One region of the Paraburkholderia sp. IW21 genome, then DNA from elsewhere that is predicted to be linked to it. Evidence: riboswitches for the same ligand, from Rfam matches in the RefSeq annotation. Region 1 holds a riboswitch; the other holds the start of a gene.

Region 1 (3,947 bases):
CCTGAATCGCCAGAGCGGCCTCGCTGGTTTCGCCGATGGCGAGAGCGATATGCAGGCGCTGGAACGGCGCGCTGCGACGGGCGATGCGAATGCGTCGCTGGCGCTCGATGCGTTTGCCACTGCTGTGCGCAAGACGATTGGCGCTTACGCGGCTTTGCTGGGCGGGATTGATTTGCTGGTGTTCACGGGCGGCATCGGCGAACACAGTAAGGAGATTCGCCAGCGAGTGTGCGAGGGACTTTCGTTTTTGGGGCTATCGGAAGCGGATTCGGCGGGGAAGGTAAGGGCGCTTCATACCGAGGAGGAGAAGCAGATTGCGAGGCATTGTCGAGCGATGCTGGCTCAGGCCGGCTCCGGTTGAGCTTATTCTGCCTTGATCGTGGTGTGGTCGGCGACGCCTGTTACGCCGAACAGGCGCGCGACGTCTTCAAGTACCGCGCTTCTTTGCCGCTCACGTTGAAGCTCGCCGAGCAGCGTGATCCGGCCACGGGAGACTTTGATTTTTATCGCCTCGTTGGGGACAGCGGCGTCCCACGCCAGCCGCGTTCTGGCTTCCGTGGCGATTTGGGCATCACTCAGGCGTGTGCTTGCTGAACTGCGCGCGGTGGAGTGGAATTTAGGCATGCGGGCTCGCCGGTAAAGCGGGTATGGGATAACACTAGCAGATGTAGCGGGCTTTGCCCTCGGCGTTGAAGGGTATCTGTGTGCCGGCGCCGCTGGCACACAGACATCAAGCGACACGAAAAGCGCGGCGTAGGCTAATTCAATTTATTGGATTGCACCTGCCACGGCTTGCGCAGTAGCCGCCGACAATGTCCACCCCAAATGGCCATGCCCAGTGTTATAAAAAACGCCGCGCCGTTTCCCACGCCCCACCTTCGGCAACATACTCGGCAGCATCGGCCGCAATCCCGCCCATGGAATCACCCGCGAGGTCGAGACCTCAGGAAAATAGCGCCGCGTCCAATCCACCAGTGGCGCAATCCGATCCGACCGGATATCCCGATTGAACCCATTGATCTCCGCCGTGCCCGCCACGCGAAACCGATCCACGCCGAGCCGGCTCGTCACGATCTTCGCGCTGTCATCGAGCAAGCTCACCCAGGGCGCGCGCTGCTGACTGACTTCATCGTCGAGACACACCGTGATCGAATAGCCCTTGACCGGGTACACATTCACGTGATCGCCGAGCATCGCCGCGAAATCCCGGCTCTTTACGCCGGCACACACCACGATCCGCTCGAAAGCAAAACGCTGCGACTCACCTTCGAGATTGACCATCAGCGAAAATTGCCCATCGGCCGGCTGCTCGATCGACGTAATCTCCGCATCGTAATGAAACTGCACTCCGTGCCGCACGCACGCCTGAGCGAGCCCACGCGTAAACTTGTGAATATCACCCGTGGAATCGGACGGCGTAAAGAAGCCGCCGAAAAAATCGCCGTGCAGCGTGGGCTCGATCCCGTGCAACTCGCTCGCTGTCACCGCATTGCGATCAAGTCCTCCCTCACGCAACAATTCGTTTACCTTGCTCGCCGCATCGAATTCCTTGCGTGTCTTATAGATGTGCAAAATGCCGCGCCGCTCCAGATCGAAGTCGATCCCTTCGCTCTCCGCAATCGAAAACAGATGTTCGCGGGCCGCAATCGCAAGCCGCACCGTTTCGACGGTATTCGCGCGGTAGCGCGGGATTTGCCGTAAAAATTCGCCCATCCACGAATACTTGTGCCACGTGGGGGTGGGATTGAGCAGGAGCGGGGCGTCGCGCGTGAGCATCCAGCGCAAGCCCTTCAGCACGGTGGCCGCGCTGTTCCAGACTTCGGCATTGCTGGCGGACAGCTGGCCGCCGTTGGCGAACGAGGTCTCCATGCCCGCGTAGCGATGACGTTCGAACACGGTGACGTGGTGGCCGCGCTGCGCCAGGGCGTGAGCAGTCGTGACGCCGGTAATCCCGGCGCCGATGATGGCGATTCGTGACATGACATGATCCAGAGTAGTTGAGCATCACCGGGGTCGATTTCATATCGAAACCGGCGTCGATGCCCCATCTGTCCATGTACCTGAGAGTTTCTTCCCGCCCGCCGGCGAGCGTGACGCGAGCCGTTTGCAGGGAATCCCCTTCGGTGGGCGCGCACGGCGCCGCTCTCCAGATGTTCCCGCTGCGCGGTCCTTTTGCCTGAGAGTTTCCGGGGCGGTTGCTCCGTCGGCGCCGTCACAATTCTCTGACGATCTCTCCCGCGCTGCATTGCAGAACGGCTCGACGATACCGGGCAAATTATTTGGCCGCAAGTGTTTCTTGCGCGCAGCTTTTTTAAAGCCCGAATCAAGGGCCGAATCCTTTACATCGGCTATATTTGGCGGCATTGCCCGATTTCAATTCACAAAGGAGAATGCCGTGCCCGCTGTCACAACGCTGCTCGCCTTCGCTCTGGTCTCGCTCGGCATGGTGCTTACACCCGGGCCGAACATGATTTATCTGATCTCGCGATCGCTCTGTCAGGGGCGGCGCGCGGGGCTCGTGTCGCTCGGCGGGGTCGCGCTCGGCTTCGTGTTCTACATGTTCTGCGCCGCGTTCGGTATCACCGCGCTACTGTTGACGGTACCGTACGCCTATGACGCATTGCGTTTCGCCGGCGCGCTCTATCTGCTGTATCTGGCATGGCAGGCGGTCAAGCCGGGTGGGCGCTCGCCGTTCCAGGTGCGCGATCTGCCGCACGACAGCCGCCGCAAGCTGTTCACGATGGGCCTCGTCACGAACCTCGCGAATCCGAAGATCGCCGTGATGTATCTGTCGCTGCTGCCGCAATTCATTTCACCTGGGCACGGCAGCGTGCTCTCGCAGTCGATCGCGCTCGGCTGCGTGCAGATCGTTATCAGCGTCACGGTCAATGCGCTGATTGCCATCATGGCGGGTTCGATCGCCGGGTTTCTCACGGGACGGCCGGTGTGGCTGCGGGTGCAACGCTGGCTGATGGGCACGGTGCTCGCCGGCCTTGCGGTGCGGATCGCACTCGATCCGCGTCGTTGAAATCAGCGCGGGCGGTAACCCGGCAGACCCAGTGCCAATTCGCTGTGGGCGAGTTCGACGCCGCGCTTGACCCGCGCGTCGAACTTGTCGTCCTTGCCGCCAAGCCTCGGCAAGTGGTGCCGAAAGAAGTCGGCCCAGCGAAACTCCTCTAGCGCAACCGTGGTTTTTTCATAGCCACCGGCGTCGCGCACGAATGCCGCGAGGCTGCGATTTTCGTCGTCAGTCGTTTGGTGGATGTGTTCGGGCATCGTGTTGAACGGCTGGCGCTCGCCTTTTGCATCGTAGGGATGAGCCCAGCGACGGTTCTCGAGTTCGAGCCAGAACCCGGCCGGATCCATCGAACTGAAGTCGCATAGCAAAACCACCGGCGCGCGATCGATGCCCGCGCGGTGCAACGCCATCGCAACGTGATGATGGTCGGTGGCAAACGGCGCTCCTTTGGGACCGAGCACGATCGGGATCGGTTTCTCGGCGATCGCCATCTGCAACGCATGGCCGGTCAGTGCCGCGTATTCTTTGCGCTTGCGCTCGACCTCGCGTTCACCATGCGTGAATTGAGTGGGGCGCAAGTCTTCGAGTTTGACGTCCTTCACGGTGCCTCCCTGGATTTCGTGGCCTTCGTGGCGCAAGCGCGTTTGGGACGCGCCCACGCTGAAGGCGATGTGCTGGCTAGTCATGCTGGGTGGTGCGCAGCATCGACGTGTCGTAGCCGAGGGCGCGGACCCGGTCGATCAGTGCGGCTTTCACGTCCGAAGCCGGCTTGGCCTCGCGCGTGAGAATCCACAGATAGCGCCCGCCCGGCTCGCCGACGAGCGACCAACTGTAGTCATCCGCGTGATCCAGGACCCAGTAATCGCCGAAGAAGAGCGGCCCGAAGAACGAGACTTTCAGCTTTGCATTGCCCGAGCCGGCGACGATT
Region 2 (3,947 bases), on a different contig from region 1:
GATAACGGACCGCTTCATTTTGAGCGGGGTTCAGGCCTGCGGACATCGTCTGTGGATGGGTAATGCGGTTGAGGGCGCTTGGGTGCGGAGTCGCGAGACCGAAGGCCCGGGGGCATGCTGCGCGGTGCCAGCGGCTGAAACAGGCGCCCCACGTGCTGCGAGGGTGTTCCGGCCCGCTGCGTTCCCGCGCGAGAGGAGCGATGTTAACACGGATGACTGCAACGGATGACCGCGACGGATGACTGCGACCGACGCCCACGACGAGGCCGACAGTCCGCCTTCGGGACATGCCACAATTACGCTGTTGCGCGCCATCGCCGCGGTGGCAAAGCGGCGCGCCGTTTTTGCAGGAAGACACGCATGTCCGCATCGCTGAAGATTGGATTGATGGGTTACGGTTTTGCTGGCGCGACCTTTCATGCGCCGGTGATCGAGCATTGCGGGCGGGCGGGCGTCGCGGCCATCGCGACCGGTCAGCCCGAGCGCGCGCTGGCCGATTACCCGCACGCGAAGGTAGTGGCCGATCTCGACGCGTTGCTCGCGCTCGAAGAAGTCGAGTGCGTCGTGATCGCGACGCCCAATGACACGCACTTCGACCTGGCGCGCCGCACGCTGGAAGCGGGCAAGCATGTGGTGGTCGACAAACCGGTCACGCTGACTGCCGCCGATGCTCACACGCTTGCCAACATCGCACTGGCCCGCAGCAAGCTGTTCGTGCCTTTCCACAACCGCCGCTGGGACGGTGATTTCCTCACCGTGCGGGATCTGCTCGCCAGCGGAGAGTTGGGGCGCATCACGCAATACGAATCGCATTTCGACCGTTTCCGGCCCGAGGTTCGGCAGCGGTGGCGCGAGGAGGCTTCGCGCGGCGGCGGCTTGCTGTTTGATCTTGGCCCGCATTTGATCGACCAGGCGCTGGCATTGTTCGGCGCCCCGGCGACAGTTTCCGCGACGGTGCGAACGCATCGCGATCAGGCCAGCGCGCCGGACTACGTGCATATTCAATTGGGGTACGGAGAGTTCGAGGTGGTGTTGCACGCGAGCGCGTTGACTGCGCTGGTCGCGCCGAGGTTCGCGATTCACGGCACGCGCGGGAGCTATGTGAAATATGGGCTCGATACGCAGGAAGATCAGTTGAAGGCTGGACTGCGGCCTGGCGATGAAGGCTTTGGCGCCGGCAACGCGGCGGGGGTGCTGCGCGTTCAGGAAGGCGACCAGGACGTCGAGCGGGAACTGCCTACCCGTCATGGGGAATATGTTGGCTTTTATATTGCCTTGGCCGATGCCATTCAAAACGGCGTGAAATTTCCGGTCAGCGCTCAGGATGCGGTCGACGTGATGACGGTTATCGAGCTTGCGGCCCGAAGCTCGGAGGAAGGCGTTCGCTTGCCGTTCGAACGCATTCGCTGAGCTTTCAAGCAAATTCCTGACAACTCCGAAAGGAACATAACGTTACAAATAACGCCGCCTCCCCGGTCAGCGCGAAGCCGCAGTAATCCGTTGCTACCCCAGCAGCACCACAAAACGACAATGACTTCCGGAGAGTCCATGCCCCGTATCGTCCGCGCGCTAGTCGCATGCGCTCTGCTCACCTCACTGGCCGCCTGCGTGGTGGCGCCCCAACCCGCGCCGGCGCCGCGCCCTAACCCGCAGCAAATCGCGGATCAGCGGCTCCATCAGGTCGACGGCCGTATCGACAACCTGCGCCGCCGCATCGACGCCCGCGTCAGCCAGGGCTACTATCCGCCCCCGCAAGGCGGCGCCCTGCATCATCGGCTCGACGTGATCCGTCAGGAAGCCCACGACATGGCCGCGCAACACGGCGGCGGCCTGTCCGGCGACGAACAGCGCGTGCTGAACCAGGAACTGGACAACGCCGCTCACGCCATCGGCGAATAATCGCGACGTAAAGGCACCTGAAGCAGACCGAGCGCGGGCATCACGTCCCGCGTTTTTTTTGACCTGCGCGAAGCCGCCGCACCAACGGCCACGCCCCTTGCGGGCCTTTATTTGACAAGCCCCCGGCCCTCGCGTACATTCGCCGCACGCGTCGGGAGAGCGTGCTGGCCGCAGAAAACCGCAGGCCGCGCCGCCGAAGGGGCACACCCGCAAACTCTCAGGCAAAAGGACCGACCGCGTCGAAAAACCCGCGTCAAGGCAACATCAGGCCCAGGTTTTTCGCACTCTGGAGAGCGGCAGTAGCCGTCTGCGTCGTCTACATCGAGCAGATTTGGCAGGCTGCCCACCGAAGGGGCGCGCGTCTCACCGTGACGAAGCAACGTCCTCACGGCGGCGCAATCTCTCAGGTATCGAGGACAGAGGGGTCATGCAACGCACCGCTCGCAGGCATCAGCCGCGAGGCTTGGCGCCGCATGGCCTTTTTTGTTTCTCGAGATGCCCGAGGCCCCATGACCGAACTCAAACACACCCCGCTCAACGCCACCCATCGTGCACATAACGCCCGCATGGTCGATTTCGGCGGCTGGGACATGCCCGTCAACTACGGCTCGCAGATCGACGAACACCGCGCCGTGCGCACCGACGCCGGCATGTTCGACGTCTCGCACATGTGCGTCGTCGATTTCACCGGCGAGCGCGTGCGCGCTTTCTTCGAATATGCGCTGGCCAACAACGTCGCCAAGCTGCAAACGCCCGGCCGCGCGCTCTATTCCTGTCTGCTGAATCCGAACGGCGGCGTGATCGACGATCTGATCGTCTATTACTTCGGCGAAGATCATTTCCGCGTGGTCGTCAACGCCGGCACCGCCGACAAAGACATCGCCTGGTTCGGCCAGCTCAACGCCGAAGGCAGTTTCGGACTGACTATCACGCCGCGCCGCGATTACGCGATCGTCGCCGTGCAAGGCCCGAATGCACGCGAAAAAGTCTGGCAAACCGTGCCGTCCGCACGTGCCGCCACTGAAACTTTGAAACCCTTCAACGCGGCGCGCGTCGCCGAGACGCCGTTCGGTGAATTGACCGTCGCCCGCACTGGCTACACCGGCGAAGACGGCTTCGAAATCATCGTCCCGGCGGATCACGTCGAAGCGCTGTGGAACGCGCTGCAAGCGCAAGGCGTGCGCCCCGCGGGTCTCGGCGCGCGCGACACGCTACGCCTCGAAGCCGGCATGAATCTGTACGGCCAGGATATGGACGACAACGTCTCGCCTTTGGACGCCGGCCTCGCATGGACCGTCGACCTGACCTCGCCGCGCGACTTCGTCGGCAAGGGCAAACTTGAAGCCGACGGCTCGCAGGCCGCTTTCGTCGGCCTGATCCTGTTGAAGGAAAACGGCAAGGCGGCAGGCGTGCTGCGTGCTCATCAGAAAGTCGTCACGCCGCAGGGCGAAGGCGAAATCACCAGCGGCACTTTTTCCCCGACGATGCAGGAATCGATCGCCTTCGCGCGGGTGCCGAAAGGCGTGCAGCCGGGCGATACCGTTCACGTCCAGATTCGTGACAAAAACGTCCCCGCAAGCGTGGTAAAACTGCCGTTCGTGCGCAACGGCAAAGTGCTCGCGGTTTAAGCAGCCGGCGCGTGCGTCACCACTTTTAAATCATTACCGAATCACACCGCATAGGAGCATCCGATGAGCATCCCGGCCGATCTGAAATATACCGAATCGCACGAATGGGTCCGCACTGAAGCGGACGGCACGCTGACGGTCGGCATCACCGACCACGCGCAGGAAGCGCTCGGCGATATCGTCTTCTTCGAAGTCCAGGAACTGGGCAAGACCGTCACGGCAGGCGACACCGTCGCCGTGATCGAGTCGGTAAAAGCCGCCTCCGATATCTACGCGCCGGTTTCGGGCGAAATCATCGAAGCGAACCCGGCCGTCGCCGACACACCGGATGGCGTCAACACCGCGCCGTACGACAGCTGGCTCTTCAAGATCAAGCCGGCCGCGGACGCATCGCTGGACCGCCTGATGGACGCCGACGCG

The links. Region 1 has a riboswitch for glycine ahead of ACAX43_RS18660 (D-amino acid dehydrogenase). Riboswitches for the same ligand answer to the same signal wherever they lie in the genome.
Region 2: linked by a shared signal. The riboswitch ahead of gcvT (glycine cleavage system aminomethyltransferase GcvT) and the one ahead of ACAX43_RS18660 (D-amino acid dehydrogenase) in region 1 are both predicted to bind glycine.

The regions. Positions count from the first base shown of each region.
Region 1 is NZ_JBGGWA010000007.1:228,789-232,735, forward strand. Features, by position in the region: gene ACAX43_RS18650 (acetate/propionate family kinase) at 1-361, shown strand, start outside; gene ACAX43_RS18655 (BON domain-containing protein) at 364-624, opposite strand; gene ACAX43_RS18660 (D-amino acid dehydrogenase) at 769-1,980, opposite strand; glycine riboswitch at 2,155-2,248, opposite strand; gene ACAX43_RS18665 (LysE family translocator) at 2,396-3,028, shown strand; gene ACAX43_RS18670 (ParB-like protein) at 3,031-3,621, opposite strand; gene ACAX43_RS18675 (lipocalin family protein) at 3,698-3,947, opposite strand, start outside.
Region 2 is NZ_JBGGWA010000010.1:156,270-160,216, reverse strand. Features, by position in the region: gene ACAX43_RS23180 (UvrD-helicase domain-containing protein) at 1-46, opposite strand, end outside; gene ACAX43_RS23175 (oxidoreductase) at 361-1,410, shown strand; gene ACAX43_RS23170 (hypothetical protein) at 1,549-1,899, shown strand; glycine riboswitch at 2,042-2,143, shown strand; glycine riboswitch at 2,176-2,329, shown strand; gene gcvT (glycine cleavage system aminomethyltransferase GcvT) at 2,409-3,527, shown strand; gene gcvH (glycine cleavage system protein GcvH) at 3,591-3,947, shown strand, end outside.